Regions from separate parts of the Paenisporosarcina sp. TG-14 genome, predicted to be linked through region 2. Evidence: a T-box and tRNA genes for the amino acid it is inferred to sense, from the RefSeq annotation. Region 2 holds a T-box; the other holds one or more tRNA genes.
The links. The T-box of region 2 lies ahead of argS (arginine--tRNA ligase). A T-box ahead of a tRNA ligase gene usually reads a tRNA of that ligase, here a tRNA-Arg.
Positions count from the first base shown of each region.

Region 1 (9,924 bases), on a different contig from region 2:
TTGTGTCGAGGCCATAGCGTTTGCAACAGCTTTCGTTCCTTCTGCAAATGCCGCTATTTCAAATACGCCCATTGGACCATTCCAAATGATTAGTTTTGAATTGGCAATGACGTCTGAATATTGAGATGTTGTTTTCGGACCAATATCAAGACCCATCCAGTCAGAAGGGATTTCATCAATGTTCACTACTTTTGTTTGAGCGTCTTTTGAAAACTCACTTGCAACAACTACATCAATAGGCAAGTATAAATTCACGCCTTTGTTTTTTGCTTTTTCAATAAACGATTTAGCTAAATCAATTTTGTCTTCTTCTACTAATGACTTTCCAATATCGTAGCCCTGTGCTTTCGAAAACGTATAAGATAAGCCTCCACCGATTAACAAGTTATCCACTATGTCTAACAAATGATCAATAACGCCAATCTTATCTTTAACTTTTGCACCGCCAATAATAGCAGTAAATGGACGCTCTGGTTTAGATAATGCTTTCCCTAAAACGTCTAGTTCTTTTTCCATTAACAATCCAGAAACTGCCGGTATATGTTTCGCAATGCCTTCTGTAGAAGCATGGGCACGGTGCGCAGCTCCAAAAGCATCATTTACATATACATCTGCCAGTTTAGCGAATTGCTCTGCTAATGCTGAATCGTTCTTTTCTTCCCCTTTATGGAACCGGACATTTTCAAGTAATACAATGTCTCCTTTTTCCATTCCAGAAATCGCAATTTCTACTGACTCACCGATAGACTCGTCTAGTTTTTGAACTGGTTTATGTAATAACTCACTTAGATGTATACCCACTGCAGTTAAGCGGAACTCTTCATGAACTTCTCCTTTTGGTCGACCCATATGACTTGCTAATATTACTTTTGCGCCTTTGTCTACCAAATGTTGAATGGTCGGGAGTGATGCACGAATACGTGTATCGTCTGTAATCATTCCGTCATCCATCGGGACGTTAAAGTCCACTCGGCAAAATACACGTTTACCTGCAAAGTCCACTTGGTGCATTGTCTGCTTTTGTTTCATGAATTCTCCTCCTTCAATGCTTAAAAAATAAGGAACGGAGTATATCTCCGTTCCTTTTACTCAACTCTATTATAGTGGTTGTCGCAAATGTTCGCTATAAATAAAGTCAAGTTACATTTAGCTCAAGGTCAGGATTTCCTATTACAGACCTTTTTTGTACATGTGTAATGCAAGGTCTATACAACGTGCAGAGTAGCCTGTTTCATTATCATACCAAGATAACACTTTAACCATGTTTTTCTCAAGTACCATGGTTGATAATCCATCTACAGTTGATGAAGCAGCGTTGCCGTTATAGTCACGAGATACTAATGGTATTTCATTATATTCTAAGAATCCTTTTAATTCATTTTCAGATGCTAATTTAAAGGCTGCATTTAGTTCTTCAACAGTTACATCTTTTTCAAGCTCTGCAACTAAATCAACAATTGATACATTTGGCGTTGGTACTCGAACTGCCATGCCGTCTAATTTTCCTTTTAATTCAGGAAGCACTAACGCTACTGCTGCTGCTGCCCCAGTTGAAGTTGGAATCATAGATTCAGCGGCTGCACGTGCACGTCGGTAATCTCCATGAGGTAAGTCTAAAATACGTTGGTCATTTGTGTATGAGTGAATCGTCGTCATCATGGCACGTTTCATTCCAAAGTTTTCATGAAGTACTTTTGCAACTGGTGCTAAACTATTTGTCGTACAAGAAGCGTTTGAAACCACATGATCTGTTTGTTCGTTATATGACTCGTGGTTAACACCCATAACAAATGTCGGCATTTTTTTACCTGGTGATGAAACGATTACCTTTTTAGCGCCGGCTTCAATATGTTTCCCAGCTGATTCAGTATCACGGAAAATACCTGTAGCTTCAATCACGATATCAATTTCAAGCTCTTTCCAAGGTAAAACTGAAGGATCTTTTTCAGCATATACACGAACTTTTTTTCCATCCACGATTAAATAGTCACCGTCAGATGTAACATCCGCATTAAAAATACCATGTACTGAATCATATTTTAATAAATGTGCTAACATCGCTGCATCAGTTAAGTCATTAATCGCTACTATTTCCACCTCAGGTTGTTTCATTGCTTCGCGGAAAACCACGCGTCCTATACGTCCAAATCCATTAATAGCTAATTTTAAAGTCATTTATTTTTCCTCCTAATTTTAATTACTCATAAGTTGAGTTATGTTTTTTGCTGCACCTTCGTCTGTAATTAATACCGTTTGGCGAGGTGCATGTTTTAAATAAGACAGAATGGCGGAAGCTTTAGAAGCTCCACCCGCCACCGCAAGTAAATGTCGAGCTTGTTTAAGTTGCTTTAATTGAATCCCAACTGTTCGAATGCGGTGAACCGCTTTACCTTGTTCGTTAAAGTAATAACCAAAGGCTTCTCCAACAGCTTGCATCTGAGAAATTGTATCTAGTTCTTGTTGACTCGAGTTTCGACGTCGTGCCATTTCTTTAGCGTCGCCTATACCGTGTATGACGATGTTCGTATTATCATATAAATCCATCATTTCCTTTATTACAGGTTCTTTAATCATTGTCTTGTATGCTTTTTCACTTAAATGATCTGGTAAGTAAAGGGTTCGAGAAGTCCCACTTGCTTGTAGGGCGAATGCTGATGCTATATGATTCGCTTGTAATTCTACGTTTTCCCCAATTCCTCCACGTGCTGCTACAAACACTAAATTTTTAGGTTTGTTATGCACAGATAAATGATCCGTAATAGCGGCAATTGTACTACCGCCCGTAACAGCGACAGTATCTTGATCTTGTGATAACAGCTCCAGTTGCTTTGCTGCTTCCTGACCAATTAACGACTTTGCATAGCTTTCTATTTCACTGTCACCTGGAACGATGATTACTTGAGCTAACTTAAAAGTCTGTTCCAATTGTCTTTCCATCTCACCTAATCCAGATAATTCATGAACTAACACTTTTAAAGTGTGTAATACATCATTGCCTTCTTGTGTAATTTCCATCCCATTTGCCAACACATGAATTAACCCTTGTGCTCGCAATATATCTGATTCTCTTCTAGTCTCGCGTTCAGTTGCTTGGACAATTTGTCCTAATGCTCTACGTCCAATCCCAGCAGACAATTGAATTGTCATTAATAATCGATATCTCTTTTGTAGAAGTGCCGTCATTTCAGGTAACAATTTTTGTTGTGCTCCTAGTAATTGATCCATTGCATTCTCCTTCTAAATAAGTAGTTGGACGTTTTTTGTCCCACTCAATTAATTATCGTCCCACTTCTACTATTAATATACTCTAATTTTTTAAAAAGTGCAAATAAAAAAGACGTTTAGGAATTAAACGCCTCTAACAATGTCGGATAGTCAATTCGTCCTTCTTGAATTACTTCTCCCTTATACTCAATAACAGGAATACGAAGTACATATTTTTCATGTATTTCATCATTTTCTTCAATATTAATTTCTTCAATATCTAGATAAACATCTTCTTTTACAAGTTGCAGCATCATCCAGGCTTCTATGCATAATAAGCAGTTGGGGCGAGAATAGAATCTTATTTCCATCATGAATCCTTCCTTTCAAATCGTTTTCGTTTTGAAGAACTTACTATTAAAAGTTGTTTTCTATATTTCGTAATCACACGTCTTGATAAATGAATTCGTTCTTTCGTTAGCATATCAACAATTTTTTGATCTGATAGAGGCTTGTCCTTTTCTTCATGGTCAATAAAAGATTGAATGCGTGCTTTAACATGAGTAGCCGATACGTCTTCAGTAGAAGGTTGTGAGAAAAATGACTTTAATGATACAACCCCGGTTTGCGTTTGAAGATATTTCTCTCGTACAGCACGACTCACAGTTGACTCGTGTAATTCTAACAGTTCTGCTACATCCGTCATCGTCATCGGAACTAGGAATTGTGTACCATGTATGAAATAGTTTTGTTGTCTATGGACAATTTCTTGTATGATTCTTTGCAAAGTTGATTTACGCCACTGTAGTTGACCGTCAATATTACTTATTTCTTTTGATTTCTGCTTCATATAAGTCATGACATCAGCGTCTATCTGTGATGGCAATGTTTTCATATAAGATTTATCAATATGGACTTTTGGGAAAGCATGTCCATAAAAAATAATATTTAGCTCTTCTTCTTCAACTAGCACACAGGCATCTGGTTGAATGTAGGCAGCCTTATGTTCTGTAATTAGTTGTAAAGGAGATGTTGAGAACTCGGATAATGTATCAGCAACTTGTTGAATTTCTTCTAATGAAATATGCATCTTTTTCGCAAGCTCTTTCCACTTTCTATTAATTAGTAAATCAAAATGATTTTTTACAATATCAATTGTTTGCTTAGACATTTCATGATATGTTGCTTGCAAAATAAGAGCGTGTTGCTTTGAAAATGCCCCTATCCCAATCGGCTCAAACTGTTGAATGATATCGATAGCTTCTTTAATTAAAGATTCCGGCTTGTTTGTCCATTTCCCATACTCTGCTAGGCTATCAATTAAAAAGCCATCTTCATTTAAATCGTCCAAGAGCCACTTAACTAATTGAGTGAGTTCGTCAGTTAGTTGAAAGTCGATTAATTGTGAATATAGTATGTCTTTATAAGAAGTTTGGTCAGGTATTTGCAGAACCATTTCTGGAGATATCAGTGTAGGACCTTTTGAACGTATTTTTAACCAAGGGTTCTCTTGTTGTTTATCTCTTAGAAAACTATCCAACTCATAAGTAGAAAAATTCAGGATTTCGAGTGATTGTCGCAACGATTGTGTCATTGCTAATTTTTGTGTTTGAAATTGTCTTTGACTTAGGCGTTGTTCCATACTAAACCACTCCTTTATTTTATTATACGAGAGACTGTTATAAAGAAAAGAGTGAACGACACTATTATTAACTTAATAGCGCAATTAATGACCATAAAGATAGGACAATTTTTTGTGCAATCCAAAGATTTCTAAATAAAAATAGAGCATTGAACAAAATTCACTTCTACTGAGAGGAAACTTTCGTTTCTAAAAATGGAAATTTTGACTTCACATTAATCGAATTAACGAGAGTTCACATCAAAGAAATTTTTAGCATGTTAGTCTCCATATATATACTTTTCTTATATTTTTAAAAAGCGAGTGGCTAGGTAGCCACTCGCTCCAATACACCTAAAATTTTCGTCCTGCCCCTCCACCGCCAGAAGATCCGCCGCCCCCACCACGGAAACCACCACCGCCGATTCCTCCTCCAAATGAACCTGGTCCCATCATCGGAAATCCTCCACGTCTTCCACGAGATCCAGTTCCCATGCCACCGCCTCCACGATTTTTAAAAATCGTGTATAGCACTAGTACAATTATGATGACAATGATAAACGATAGAGAACTACCGCCTTCATCAGCCTTAGCAGTTTCGACCGCTTCTCCATCCCAACCAAATTCGATTGCTATTTCTTGGTAAAAGACTTTCATTGTATTTAGAATCGCTTGATCTTCTTGATTATTCTTCATGTAAGGGACTGTATACTCATCTAAAATTCGTCCTACTTTTCCATCTGGTAAAGCCCCTTCTAGACCATAGCCGACTTCCACCCACAATTCCCTTGTATCCATGTCAATGACTAGCAAGACACCGTTATTTTTCTCTGCATCACCTAATTGATATTCACGAAATGCTTGGTTCGCAAAACTTTGAATGTCTGCACCATCTAGTGAATTGACTGTTAATACAGCGATTTGGGCACTAGTTGCATCATCTAAGCGAGCTGCTATTTTATTAAGCTCTGCTTTTTGTTCAGCATTTAGCAGTCCGGCAAAGTCTTGTGTATAAATGTCACCAACGGCTTTTGGGATTGTTGCAGCCTGAATCATTGGCGCATACGTCAACAGAAAAAATAGCGCCGTCCCTACGAAGAGCGCAGCTTTTTTCATCAATCGTCAGCTCCTCCGAAATCAATTTTTGGTGCATCTTGTGCCGCTGCATCTGCTTTAAAGTATTCTTTTTCATCAAATCCAAAAATTCCAGCTAGCATGATTCCTGGGAAACGTTTTACTTTGCGGTTAAAATCAGCTACTACATTATTATAATCTTGGCGTGCTACTGATAAACGATTTTCTGTCCCTGCTAGTTCATCCATTAATTGTCGGAAATTAACATCAGACTTAAGATCGGGATAATTTTCTACAACCACTAATAATCTGCTTAATGCACCTGATAATTCATCATTCGCTGTTGCTTGATCTTCAGGAGAACCAGCTCCAGCTAAACGAGCACGAGCTTCAGTTACACTATCAATCACTTCTTTTTCTTGATCCGCAAATCCTTTTACGCTTTCTACTAAATTTGGAATCAAATCAAGTCGCCTTTGTAATTGATTTTCTACTTGAGCGTATGCTTGATCCACATTTTCTTCACCATTTACAAATCCGTTATAACTAGGAATTAACATAAGAGCTAATACGACAATCAAAAGTACTACAATCATAATTGGACCTAAAGTCTTTTTCATATTTTTCACCTCTTGGTTAGTTTAGTAAAGTATCTACCTTATTATGAGAAATTAAAACTTAATTAAAAAAAGCTACAATGACTTTAAAAGTCACTGTAGCTTAATTATATTATTTTTTTAATTCACTACGAGAAATTATATGATCAACTAAGCCATATTCTTTCGCACGTTCAGCTGTCATAAAGTTATCACGTTCTGTGTCTTTTGCAATTACTTCAATCGTTTGACCTGTACGCTCAGCCAAAATTCCGTTTAACTTGTCACGTAAAAATAAAATACGTTTTGCAGCAATGTCAATTTCCGTTGCTTGCCCTTGAGCTCCACCTAGTGGTTGGTGAATCATGACTTCAGCATTTGGTAACGAATAACGTTTGCCTTTGGTTCCAGCTGCTAGTAAGAAAGCACCCATTGATGCAGCCATTCCGATACAGATTGTTTGTACATCTGGTCTAATAAATTGCATTGTGTCAAAAATCGCCATACCCGCTGTGATACTACCACCTGGGCTGTTAATGTAAATTGAAATGTCTTTTTCTGGATCATCTGCTTCTAGGAAAAGTAATTGGGCAACAATAGAGTTTGCAACATTGTCATCAATACCACTTCCTAGCATAATTACTCGGTCTTTAAGTAAACGTGAGTAAATGTCATAAGCACGTTCTCCACGGCTTGTTTGTTCAATTACTGTAGGAATTAAGTTCATCGAAATTGCCTCCTTTAAACATAAATTAATTTTCTTACATACTGAGTCTCTTAAGCTGTTCTCAGTTGTTACCTTATCATATACAAGTTGGTCAAGAAAGGTCAATTATTATGCACAGAAAAGGACAGTTGAATTTTGTTTCTTAACTTTGTATAATAGTAGAGTCGCCTGCCCTCGTGGTGCAACGGATAGCACATGAGCCTCCGAAGCTTAAAATGTGAGTTCGATTCTCGCCGAGGGCGTCATTTAAGTTAGAGAAAAAAACCTACGATTTTAATCGAAGGTTTTTTTCTATTCTTCTTTTTGAATCATTGCAGTTAATCCAGCTACCGCTAGTTGCTCATCAGATCCTTCAGCACTGATTGTTACTGAAGTTCCTTTACTAATTGCTAAGCTCATAATACCCATAATACTTTTTGCATTCACTTTTTTCTCACCTTTTTGTAAATACACATCTGCTTGAAAACGATTTGCTTCTTGCACAAAAAGAGCAGCCTGTCGTGCCTGCAATCCAGATTTCAATGCTACTTGTACTTGTTTTTCCGCCATTCGTTCATGCCTCCCTAAACTCTTTTTGTTCATGTATGGTGTATATGTTAGACTATTCAGACTATATCCACAACTATCGATTGCATTAAGAAAAAGCCGCACCACCGCGAAGTCCATCAGCTATTTCATCAAGTTTACGCAACCGATGATTAATACCTGATTTACTAATGGTTCCTGTAGAAACCATCTCTCCAAGCTCCTTTAATGTCACATCTTGATATTCGACACGCAAACGAGCAATTTCCCTTAGTTTCTCTGGTAGTTGATCTATACCAATTGCGTTATCTATATACCGTATATTTTCCACTTGGCGAATTGCTGCTCCAATGGTTTTGTTTAAATTTGCAGTTTCACAGTTTACAAGTCGATTCACACTATTTCTCAAATCACGGATAATTCGTACGTCTTCAAATTTCAACAGCGCGTGATGTGCCCCAGTAATACTAAAGAAATCCGAGATTTTCTCCGCTTCTTTCAAATATGTTACAAATCCTTTTTTACGTTCGATTGTTTTAGCATTTAGTTTGAAACCATTCATTAAGTCTACGAGTGCTTCACTATGGTCTTTATATACTGAATATACTTCTAAATGATAAGCAGATGTTTCAGGATTATTGACTGATCCACCAGCTAAAAATGCACCTCGCAAATAGGCACGCTTACAACAATTCTTTTTAACCAGTTCAGCAGAAATCGTGTGATTAATCTGAAAATCTTCTGAGATAATTTTTAAATCTTCTAGTAATGCTTTTGAGCCATCGCGCACTCGACATATATACACATTATTCTTCTTTAATCGCATCTTTTTACGTACCAATAATTCTACACGGTAGGGATACAACTCTTTCATTAAGGTATATAAGCGCCTTGCAATTGCAGCATTTTCAGTTTGAACGTCTAAACTTAAACTACGATTAGCAAATGAAAGCGCACCATTCATGCGAATTAGTGCAGATAACTCTGCTTTCGCACAACAAGGTATTATGTCAGCTTGCGTCAGTTCTTTTTTAGTTTCAGATGCAAACGACATAAGTGTTCCCCCTTTCGAGCGAAAGAGTTAGAAAAGTGATTGCTTAATGGCATTTTCTCTATCTTCCGCGTATTGGACTAGCCATTCAGCAACTTTGGTTGCTTCATGTCTTATGGCTCCATCCTGAATGGTCGCTATATCTTTTTTGACCACTGTTATTCCTAATTCATTTAATAGGGATTCATCATAACTAACCGGCTTGGCTAATTCTTGTTCGTATACTTTTTGTATGGACAACGGCACTTGATCTGTATTTAGCAAAATCGTTTGTATAAAAGGTTCTCCCATATGTAAGGTAAGCGCGCGAACATGATCTGCCGCCGTGTAATCAAGAGTTTCTCCAGCTTGTGTCATTAAATTACAAATGTATATGTTGGGAGCTTTTGATTGAAGAATAGCTTTTTTAATACCCTGTACTAATAAATTAGGTAAAATACTAGTATATAAACTTCCTGGACCAATTACGAGTAAATCAGCTTTCCGAATGGCTTTAATAGTATCTGCAAGCGGTTCCACATCTGTTGGCGTTAAAAATACACGAAGAATTCGTTGGTTGTAAGTAGGGATTTTTGATTCCCCCGTTACAATTGTTCCATCTTCGAGTTCAGCATGAAGTGTAATTGTCTGATTTGCAGCTGGTAATATCGTCCCATGAACATTTAATACACGACTCATTTCACGAATTGCATGTGAAAAGTCACCTGTAATATCTGTTAACGCCGTCAACATTAGATTACCAAGGGAATGTCCACCTAAGTCTTCAGATTGACTGAAACGATACTGGAACATTTCTTCTACTAGAGGTTCCACATCTGATAATGCAGCCATTACTTTTCGAATATCTCCTGGAGGAGGAATATCGTAATCGTCTCGAAGTCTACCTGAGCTTCCTCCGTCATCTGCAACTGTTACAATTGCAGTAATGTCTAAAGGAAACTTCTTTAATCCCCGAAGTAACGTGGATAAACCCGTTCCCCCACCGATTATGACTATTCTTTTACGGCGTTTGGGACGTGCCATTCCATCAATCCTTCCTATGTGTAATATCGCGATGCGTAATTACAGTTTGATAATCTTTTTGATACAACTCTGCAAAGTATTCCGTAAGGGTTACTGAGCGATG
Region 1 covers NZ_AMGD01000007.1:42,810-52,733, forward strand. The annotation lists gene C406_RS0103280 (phosphoglycerate kinase) at 1-1,029, opposite strand, end outside; gene gap (type I glyceraldehyde-3-phosphate dehydrogenase) at 1,171-2,175, opposite strand; gene C406_RS0103290 (sugar-binding transcriptional regulator) at 2,194-3,225, opposite strand; gene C406_RS0103295 (glutaredoxin family protein) at 3,342-3,575, opposite strand; gene rpoN (RNA polymerase factor sigma-54) at 3,575-4,846, opposite strand; gene C406_RS0103305 (TPM domain-containing protein) at 5,180-5,941, opposite strand; gene C406_RS0103310 (LemA family protein) at 5,941-6,519, opposite strand; gene clpP (ATP-dependent Clp endopeptidase proteolytic subunit ClpP) at 6,629-7,222, opposite strand; tRNA gene C406_RS0103320 (tRNA-Arg) at 7,393-7,464, shown strand; gene C406_RS0103325 (HPr family phosphocarrier protein) at 7,514-7,771, opposite strand; gene whiA (DNA-binding protein WhiA) at 7,857-8,801, opposite strand; gene C406_RS0103335 (gluconeogenesis factor YvcK family protein) at 8,829-9,821, opposite strand; gene rapZ (RNase adapter RapZ) at 9,826-9,924, opposite strand, start outside.
Region 1: it encodes a tRNA-Arg, which carries the amino acid that the T-box ahead of argS (arginine--tRNA ligase) is inferred to sense. The anticodon was not compared.

Region 2 (9,924 bases):
TCACATTGCGTTCTACTACATCAGCCGCTTCCCCTTCAGCATCTAACAGGAATGCTTGAAAATGTTTCTCAGGAATCCGAACAATCATCTTCCCACTGCTGGTATCATCATTTTCTTTATAGACACTTGATTCAACAATATAACCTTCATATTGCGCGACCTTTTTTTCAATATTACTCTGTGCTTTTTTTAACTCTTTTACGTTTACACTCATGCTCGCTTTGTGAATAATCATTCTCTCCGTTGTTGCTCCCGGAGATTTCTGTTCCACTTCATCTCGCTCTTCACTCACTACTTCACTTTCTTCTTCTTCTGCTGATTCATCAGAGTCTCCTGTCGCTTCATTCGAACTCGGTGCAACAGCTTTGTCTTCTGTAGTGTCATAAGAAGACTCGGAATCACCTGCACTACATGCTGCCAGGAGTATAAATAAACTTGAAAGTAGTAAAACAAAAATGATCTTTTTCATCATCGAATGTCCCCCTGTCTCTATACCTATTTATGACGAATGGAGGAGGAAAAATGTTACAGTTCGTTACATTATATTTTTGAAATAGATAATTAGGTAATATTTCTTAGTTAGAGTTCTTCTTTTAACTTGATATGATAAAACCCCCATGCAGCTTTCACATGGGGATTTACTAAATCTATTTATCGATATTCATTTACAACAAAGTCTTGCTCATCACCTGGAGGGTTATATGTAACGTATGTTCCTGCAATGAGATCATGTAAACCTCGTTTATCCTGTCTTAGACCGACCATAAACGCGGTGACAATCGCTCCGATTCCAAGAGTAACGATATAAATCAACGCTGCTACAACAACACGCATTAACATAGCTCCAATACCTAATTTACTGCCATCGACTTTAACAATTCGAATATTCATAATTCGTTTACCCACTGTATAACCGTACCAAAAAATAGGTACTATAATAGAATATAGCGTGATTAGAAGAGATGAAAAATTTTCATCTTCCCAATTGCCCGTTAAGAAGTAAAAGATAATGCCTAACGGTAAACTAATAATCAAACCATCCAATATAGCCGCTAAAAATCGTACCCAAAAACCTGCTGGATTTGTCATGATGTTCCTCTTTTCATATTGTACATATTAACTATATTACCAAATCAATCTTGATAAAGAACTAGTAATTCTATTTTTTTATTAAATCGCACGATAATTTTAGACAGTCACATTTCCTTTGGAGCTTTCATGCCTAGAAGTCTTAATGCTTGTTCTAACACAATAACCACACTCTGTACTAAAGAAACTCGGTACTCCATCAAACTAGAGTTAGTGACAATTTGAACGTTTCCGTAAAATGAATTGAATGCCTGTGCTAATTCCACCGCATATTTTGCCATTAAAGAAGGATCTAGCTCAGTTGTAGCTCGGTTGACGACAGCTGGGAATTGTTCTAGGTATTTGATTACTTCCCACTCATGATTATTGACTTCTTCAACGCTAAACTCACCCACCACTCCCGCTTTTCTCAAAATCGAGCATGCTCTAGCATATGTGTATTGCACATAAGGGCCAGTTTCACCTTCTGTTTGTAGCATTTTCTTCAAATCGAATTCGATGTCATGTTTTCGATGCTGTTTTAAATCACTGAAAATAATGGCACCTACTCCGATTGCTTTTGCTACTTCTTTTTTATTCAACAGGGAAGGATTCTTTTCGTCAATAGTGTCCTCAGCTAATTGAATGGCTTCTTTTAACACTTCTTCTAATAAAATAATTTTCCCTTTACGCGTCGATAATTTTTTTCCATCCTTCAAAATTAACCCAAATGGAATATGTTGAAGCGTATCCGCCCACTTATAGCCCATTTGGTGTAGTACCGACTTCAGCTGTACAAAATGCAAGCTCTGTTCATTTCCCACTACGTACAGTGATTTCACGAACTCGTGAGTGTTATGTCGATCTATTGCAGCCGTAATATCTCTCGTTGCATACAATGTCGCACCATCAGACTTTTTGATGATACAAGGGGGCATATGCTCTCCTACATTTACAACAAGTGCACCATCGGATTCGACTAACAAGTTCTTTTGTTGTAACTCTTCAACAATTGGATCCATTTTATCATTGTAATAGGCTTCACCTTTATACGAATCAAAGGTCACTCCTAACACATCATAAATTTTTTGAAATTCTTTTAAGGATTCTGTTCGAAACCATTTCCATAGTGCTAAGGCCTCCAGATCACCATCCTCCAAAGATTTAAAAGCAGCTCTCCCTTGGTCATTTAAAGAATCATCAAGTTCTGCTTCCTTGTGAAAACGAATGTAAAGTGCCAATAACGTTTGGATTGGCGCTTTCTGCACTTGTTGTTCATTGCCCCATAATCGATAAGCCACCAGTAACTTCCCAAACTGAGTTCCCCAGTCCCCAATATAGTTAATCTTCACTGGTTGATACCCACTCTTTTCAAGCAATAACGCAATGCAATTCCCAATGACTGTCGATCGCAAATGCCCCATTGAAAAAGGCTTCGCAATATTCGGGGAAGACATATCAATGGTTACTACGCCGCCTCCGCCGACGTTTGAAGAACCATAGTGGTTTACTTCATATAAAATTGTATTCATAATCGACTGCGTAAATCCCGTTCTCTTCATAAAAATATTTACATACCCATTAAGCGCTTCGACTTTTTCAATGGTCGCATCCTGAATGTTGCCTGCTATTTCTTCAGCAATCAACGTAGGAGACTTTTTCATTTTTTTCGCAAACTGAAAACAGGGCAGTGTAAAATCTCCTAGACGTGCATAAGCAGGTACGTCAATCATCTGTTTTTCAATTAACTCCGTTGTGTGTTTTTGAAGAATGTCTACAACTTTCTGTTTCATATGAACTCCTCCGATATGATAAAAATATATAAAAAAAGCCCTCGTCTCATCAAACACATGAGACGAAAGCTTAACTTCCGCGGTACCACTCAAATTACCCCATATAGGGCCACTTTCTCATAACGGTGAGTCACCGGCTTTTTCTACATTATTCGAAAAAGCATCTCCGAAGTGCGCTTCACAAATCTTCACAACCAGGCTCACACCATCCCCAGCTCGCTTGATGTTCAGTATTTGGTACTCTCTTCGTCTTGGATATTGTATTTGAATTTATCAAAATGAAAAGAGGAAGTCAAGTTATTATAGTAAAGGTTGATTTCCGTTTCAGACGGACGCTTTCCGCGGGCATGGCCTCAGTCTCCTCGTCGAGCAAGCTCTCCTGTGGGGTCTTCGGCTCATGCTAATTCCGCTGGAGTCGCCGTCTTCCACTACAATCACTAAAACGAACAGGATATATAGTAATATGGTGCAAAACAGCTTCGGCAACTGTTGTTACTCGTCGTTGGAAAGATTGCTCCTGTTGCTGTTTCTTCAATGCTTTGATGTCATATATCCAACAAATATAAATTGCATAGATAATTGACTACAGGCTTCACGTATAGGCATGGATATAATATTTCTTTTTGAATATTGATTATGTTGTTTAAAGCTCAGTATTCCCAAAGGTAAATCGGAAGAACATTTAAATCTCAAGTTGAAAAGATGATTGGTTACTGTACACATGGTAATTTTATCGATGAGAGAAAATCACCGACTTAAAAAAGAATAAACAACACTCAGCCATCTCTGAAAGGTGGTGGCTCGCTTCCTTGGTACGCAAGTGTCCCTCAAAATTAAGGCTACTCACTAAATGCATATAACGGAACTATCGATCCATGGCATCGTTAAATAAAGCCGTCACATATAAACGCTTTGTGGCACTTAAAATTGCTGCATATAACACACCAAATATATTCTTAACTCGCCCTCGTTTATAGGCATTGACCACGGATAGAATCGCGTTAATATAGTCTTCTTCATACTCCTCAAACGTCATAGATCGGTCTATTTTCGCTTTCGCTCGTAACATAATCCCATACACTTTATACATCGTATTCATGTCAAAGAAAGCACCCAAAATGCGTCCGATTCTTTCTGGTAATTTGGTAATTAATCCCTTCTTAATCGCATCCTCTGTATCATATGTATCTTGTATAAGATTATTAGAAAGAGCGGTTTGTTTCTCGATTTCAGGAGATTGAACGCTTACAGGCGTAACACTTTCGGTAGAACTGCGAGTGATCATAGTCGACTTGTCTTCAAAGGGTAAAATACGAAGAATGTTCGCACCATAGCCTTTTGAGACGCGACGGATAAACGATATTTTTTCGATAATTTGTAACTTCGCCAACTTACGAATAGCACGACGAATCGTCGCATCTGACTTCGATAATGCCTTCATGATCGTTTCTACTTTCAAATGAGCAGCACCTGGAAATTTACAAGAGTAGCGACTAAGTAATGATAGGACGTCTCGATCCGTTTGGATTAACTTATGATAATGGGCATTGGTATGCTGCTGAACATGCTTATCCATTTCTTTGACGCTAGTAAATGTTTGATACTCTGATAAATAATACATAGTCTGCTCCGATCGCCACTCTCTATTTGTTAAGTAGTGGGCGTTTATTTGTATGTTTGGATATTCAGGTATTTTGCCTTTATAGTCCTTACATAGAACAAACTGATCAGTGAGGAGACAATTTTTTTAAAAAGATTTTAAGATGAAAAAAACGCCTACTTTTTACGAATGATCGTAAAAGTAGGCGTTAATTTTTTCTATGTACTATTAAGTAAATTTCCGACGCGACTTTCGTAGCCTGCGAAACTGTGCAATTTCTTTAAATAAAAACTGCCAATAGGCAAAAGAGAACAGTAATAAAAATGCAATCTTAAAGCCCTGTCTCCATTCATTGAAATATACATAATAGCTAATCGCTGCGAACGCAGTCGTGTAGAAAATAATTCCCCATAAAAGCGACTCGCGTTTAATGTAGAATTTGATCACAAATAGCAACACACAAACGCCTAACAACACCCACTTTAATGTATCGAAATCCATATATTTCTCCCCTTACAATCCAGATTGTTTCCTATAATTCCTTAGATTCATTTCATGTGCCTGTTGCATCCCAAGCTTTTCATAATACCCTTGCAACTCTTCATCACACATTAAATCTATCATATACATATCACTCAGCAAATCCAACATTTTTTTCAACAGCTGCTGGCCTATACCATGTCCTTGATAAGTGGGGAGCACTTCCAAAGTGAATATATTAAACTATTGATTCAGATCTCAAATAATGATAAAGCTTATTATCTACTGGATGTTCAAATTGCATATTCATAGTTACAACTGGCAGGACTTTTCCATTCTTATCAGTCATTGTATCCTGAGCTATACTATTTGGATCCAGCGTCACTTCCCCTAAGTAGTAAAAATCATTGCCTTCACCATTATCTTTTTTCACAAATAAATGAATTTTTATATTGTCTTTTTCTGCGTTAATAATTTTATTTACTTCTTGTGAATGTAGAGTACGATTACTTCGTGTGTACCACTTAAACAAGTTTTGATCAATAAATTCATCACCGTAAGCTACACTCGATTCTACTTCATCATGTTTATGATAGGTAATAAATATAGGACATGTTTGATGCTTTATTTTATATCCATACATCGTTGAAGACTCATCTTGATCCCAATTCAACAGTTTACATGCGTCTTTTCTAGAGTATTTTTTAAACAATGTAAGTTTTTCTTGGCAGTCATAAATATGACTCTTTTCTAACCCACTATTAACAATATCAATCATTAACTGCTTAAAAAAGTTATTGGTAAATAAACTATTTCGAATATCCTTATTAAATATAATACTGTCATTCTCAATAGTGATTAATGGAATTGATCCATATTTCTTTGTATTCCCGCTAGTGTAAAATGATAAATCCAAAACACGATAAACAGATTTCAAAGTTTCATCATCATTATTACATTTATTTTGTAATAAGATTTTTTCGTAATTATCTATTGTTAAGTTCTCGTTTTTAATAAGCGCTTGAACTAATAATATTTCGTGCTTACGCTTCCCATTTAATACTTCTTGAGACAGCATTGTAAGGACTTGACCTTCATAGTTATTAATTTGTGGAACTTCTTGTTTAATCCTTTTAAGAAAAGCAAAATAATTATCATGTTGTGAAATAATTGCGACAGGATCCAAGGAATTGTTAATAACAAAATCGTGCAAATAAGGAACACGACCGATTCTGTTTTTCAAATTTTCGAATGCCTCTTTAAGTAAAACAAGATTTGTAAGGTTAGTATTATTAATAGATTTATATATTTGCTCTCTTGCAATCCCTTCGAAAATCACTGTAGAAACACCTTTTATATAGCTAGTGTCATTTAGTTTTCTTCGAATATTATCTTTGTTTTGCGATTGATCACCTGATAGAGCTACTGGAATGAGATAATTATTTTTATAGTTCCCGATAAAGTCGATAATAGCTACAAAATCCTTAGAATTATGTTTCCGCAAACCACGACCAAGCTGTTGAATAAATATAATACTCGATTGAGTTTGTCTTAGCATTACTACTTGATTAACACTAGGAATATCAATTCCTTCATTAAAAATATCTACTGTAAGAATATAATCAAGTTCACCTGCTTCAAGTTGCTCTACTCTTTTGATACGTTCTTCCTGAGTATTGTCTCCTGTTAAAGCTACGGTTCTATACCCTTTTTCATTTAATCGTTTAGACAGTTCTTTTGCCTCTTCTTTTCTACTACAGAACATCAATCCTCGAACCTTGCTTCCAGAATATCCGTAGTATTCAATTTTTTCGATAATGTGAGCTACTCTTTCATCAGTTACCAATCTCGAAAATTGCGCAGTATCATCAATTAAAACTCCGTCTATTTCTAGATCTGTCACACCAAAGTAATGAAAGGGACATAGCATGTCTTCCTCCAAAGCTTTTTGAAGTCTTATTTCGTAAGCAATATTAAAATCAAACAGCTCATAGATATTGAATGAGTCTGTTCTTTCAGGAGTTGCTGTCATTCCCATCAAAAATTTCGGCTTAAAGTGATTTATTACTTTGCGATAGGAAGCTGCACCTGCTTTATGGACTTCGTCAATCAGTATGTAATCGAATTCTTCTGGATCAAACTGAGATAAAGTATTATCTTTTGATAACGATTGGATTGTTGCAAATAAATATTTAGCACTATTTTCTCTTATAGTACCCGACAAAATTCCATATTCGTCGTCGTAGCCACCAAGTATTGTTTTGAAATCAGATTTTGCTTTTTGTAAAATCTGTTCTCTGTGCACAATAAATAGCATCTTTTTCGGAGCATATCTTCTAACGTCAAATGCAGATAAATAAGTCTTCCCTGTACCAGTTGCCGAAATAATTAATCCCTTATCCTTTTCATTTCGAAGAATCTCAATATTTTGTAGTGCTTCAACTTGCATCTTATTTGGTATTATCTGAAGTGCTTTTTCAATGTTATTAGTTTGATACTCACTAAAACCCTCTATCACTTTCTCCATCTTTTTCTTTTCAGCAGTTTCAACATATATTTTTTCGTATTCAGTTATCCATTCAAGTGATAACTCATGGGATTTCCCCCAGACATCTTCAAATTGATTCTTAAAATGGTGAATAATTTCTCCATTTTCATGAGTAGTTAGTTTTACATTCCACTCATAATTTACTTTTAGGGCATGGGAAGTTAGATTCGAACTCCCTACAATTAAAGAGTAATGTGTTGAGTGTTGGAAGATATAACCTTTTGAATGAAAACCTTTAATATCTGTTAGCCGAACTTTTACATTCTCAATTTTCAAAAGCTCTTTAAAAACTTTTGGCTGGTTAAATTGCAAGAAGGTAGATGTTAATATGCGTCCTTTGATACCTTTTAATTTCAAATCATGAAAATGAGCTTTTAACGTAGCAAGACCACTTTCAGTCACAAAAGCAACTGAAAATAAAAATGTTTCACAATGTTCTAGTTCATCTAATAAAGTTGATAATACCGTTTCATTTTCTGCAGTATTATTTACTAACAATTGTGGTTTATAAGAACCTGGTGTATTTAATTCTTTATTAATAAATCCTTTATGTAATGAATCTTCTAAATTACGAAGAAAATCCCCCATTTTACACCCGCTTCACTCTATATATTTTGTAAGTTCTTAATAGTTAGGACTGCAGGAATATCCGCAGGAGCCCACTCTAGATCTTTTAGTTTATCGATAGTTACCCATCTCAATTCTGCATGCTCAGTTGCTTTCATTTCACCAGAATTAATAGAAGCAAAATAAGAAGTAAGCTGAATGGTAAAATTCTCATATTCGAAGTAAGTATCTTCTACATTTTCACCAACTTCTATCTCGATATTAAGTTCTTCTTGGATCTCTCTAATTAAAGCTGTTTCATGACTTTCTCCTTCTTCAATTTTCCCACCCGGAAATTCCCATAAGTTCGGAAGTGCCATTACTGGGGAACGAAGCGCACATAGTATTTCATTTTGTTCATTATGTATTACTGCTGCTACAACATTTAAGTGTTTCTTCATTTATTGAGCTCCTTATACGCATATATTAAAACTTCTTCAGTTAATTTTCTTTTCACTTGGCCTCTGGTCTAAAAATATAAAATTTATGATTTTACCTTTATTGATTCACTAGCATGCAAATCATTCCGCTCTCATATTCTGGTAGATTTAGTATAACTGATCTCGTTCATAAGATCTCTATTTGCGAGAAAATTCCCACTATATATCAGAATATTAAAAGCGATATGATCACCATGATTTAAGACTTACCTATAGTTGGAGAGAATTATCAAACCTATTGCGAAAGAAAGAAAAAAACGACCGAAATTGCATCTTCGGTCGTTCCCTTTACAGAATACAAGGTGAAGATCTTTAGTAACCAAAAAATGCAGTTTAAAATGGATGCATAAAATTAAACTGCATCAAGTGAAATTGGCGCGATGGACAAAAAATAGTACCTGGACTGCCTGTTTATAAACTAGTAGTAATAAGATACCTGTGCACTTATTGTGAACAGGTATCTTATTTCTTTATACTATTTATATAAAATACTTACACAAAATCCATTATTATCTAGTATATCCGAGTTATTAGGCTATAATTATCTTATTAAATTATTTACGACAATCCAATTCGGAGGTAATACATGTCTTTTATCAGAAAAATAGTGAACAAAATAATGGATACCGAGGACCTCAAGAATCCTGTTACGTTACAGAATCGTACTGAAGAATCAACACTAATAAAAGAATTAGAATTACTTAAAAGCTTATCTGATCAAAGTTTAGATAGTAGACTTATAGATGAGCATTTAAAACTTGCTCGGATTGGTTTATCAGGAGAAAAGAATGTCATGTATGAGCTAAAACATTCATTTATACCAATGATCATTCTCCATGATGTTGAAATAAGTGTTGATGACTATCATGCACAATATGATTTTATTATACTTACACATCAGTTTATATTTGTTTTAGAAGTTAAGAAGTTTATTGGAAACATTATCGTTTCTGATAGTGGAGATTTTACACGTGTTGTAAAAAAGGGTACCCGTACGGTCTTTAGAGAAGGTGTTTATAGCCCCTTAAGACAAGCAAAAAGGCAACGAGATATATTAAATAAGTTCTTGAGAGAACATAATTTGATTAATAAGACCGAAATTATTAGTGGTGTGACATTTGCGAATGAACGAAACGAAATTGATTTGACTAATGCTCCTGAAGAAGTGAAATCAATGATCTGCAAAATTGATGGTCTTGTGTCTTTATTGGAAAAAGAACAAAGGAAATTACCAGACCGAAATGTATTACCTGCTTATTTATTCAAAACGGCACATTTTATTCTAAGTCACCAAACTCGCAAACCCTTTAGTAAACAGCGATATTTGGTTAAAACCGAGATTAATTCTAATATCAACACCAACACCAACACCAATGCCAATACCTATGC
Region 2 covers NZ_AMGD01000040.1:43,269-53,192, reverse strand. The annotation lists gene C406_RS0112390 (DUF4349 domain-containing protein) at 1-469, opposite strand, end outside; gene C406_RS0112385 (RDD family protein) at 652-1,089, opposite strand; gene argS (arginine--tRNA ligase) at 1,197-2,861, opposite strand; T-box leader at 2,917-3,123, opposite strand; gene C406_RS0112375 (hypothetical protein) at 3,727-4,482, opposite strand; gene C406_RS0112370 (hypothetical protein) at 4,690-4,962, opposite strand; gene C406_RS19585 (GNAT family N-acetyltransferase) at 4,975-5,169, opposite strand; gene C406_RS0112360 (DUF3427 domain-containing protein) at 5,180-8,077, opposite strand; gene C406_RS0112355 ((deoxy)nucleoside triphosphate pyrophosphohydrolase) at 8,095-8,496, opposite strand; gene C406_RS0112350 (HRDC domain-containing protein) at 9,122-9,924, shown strand, end outside.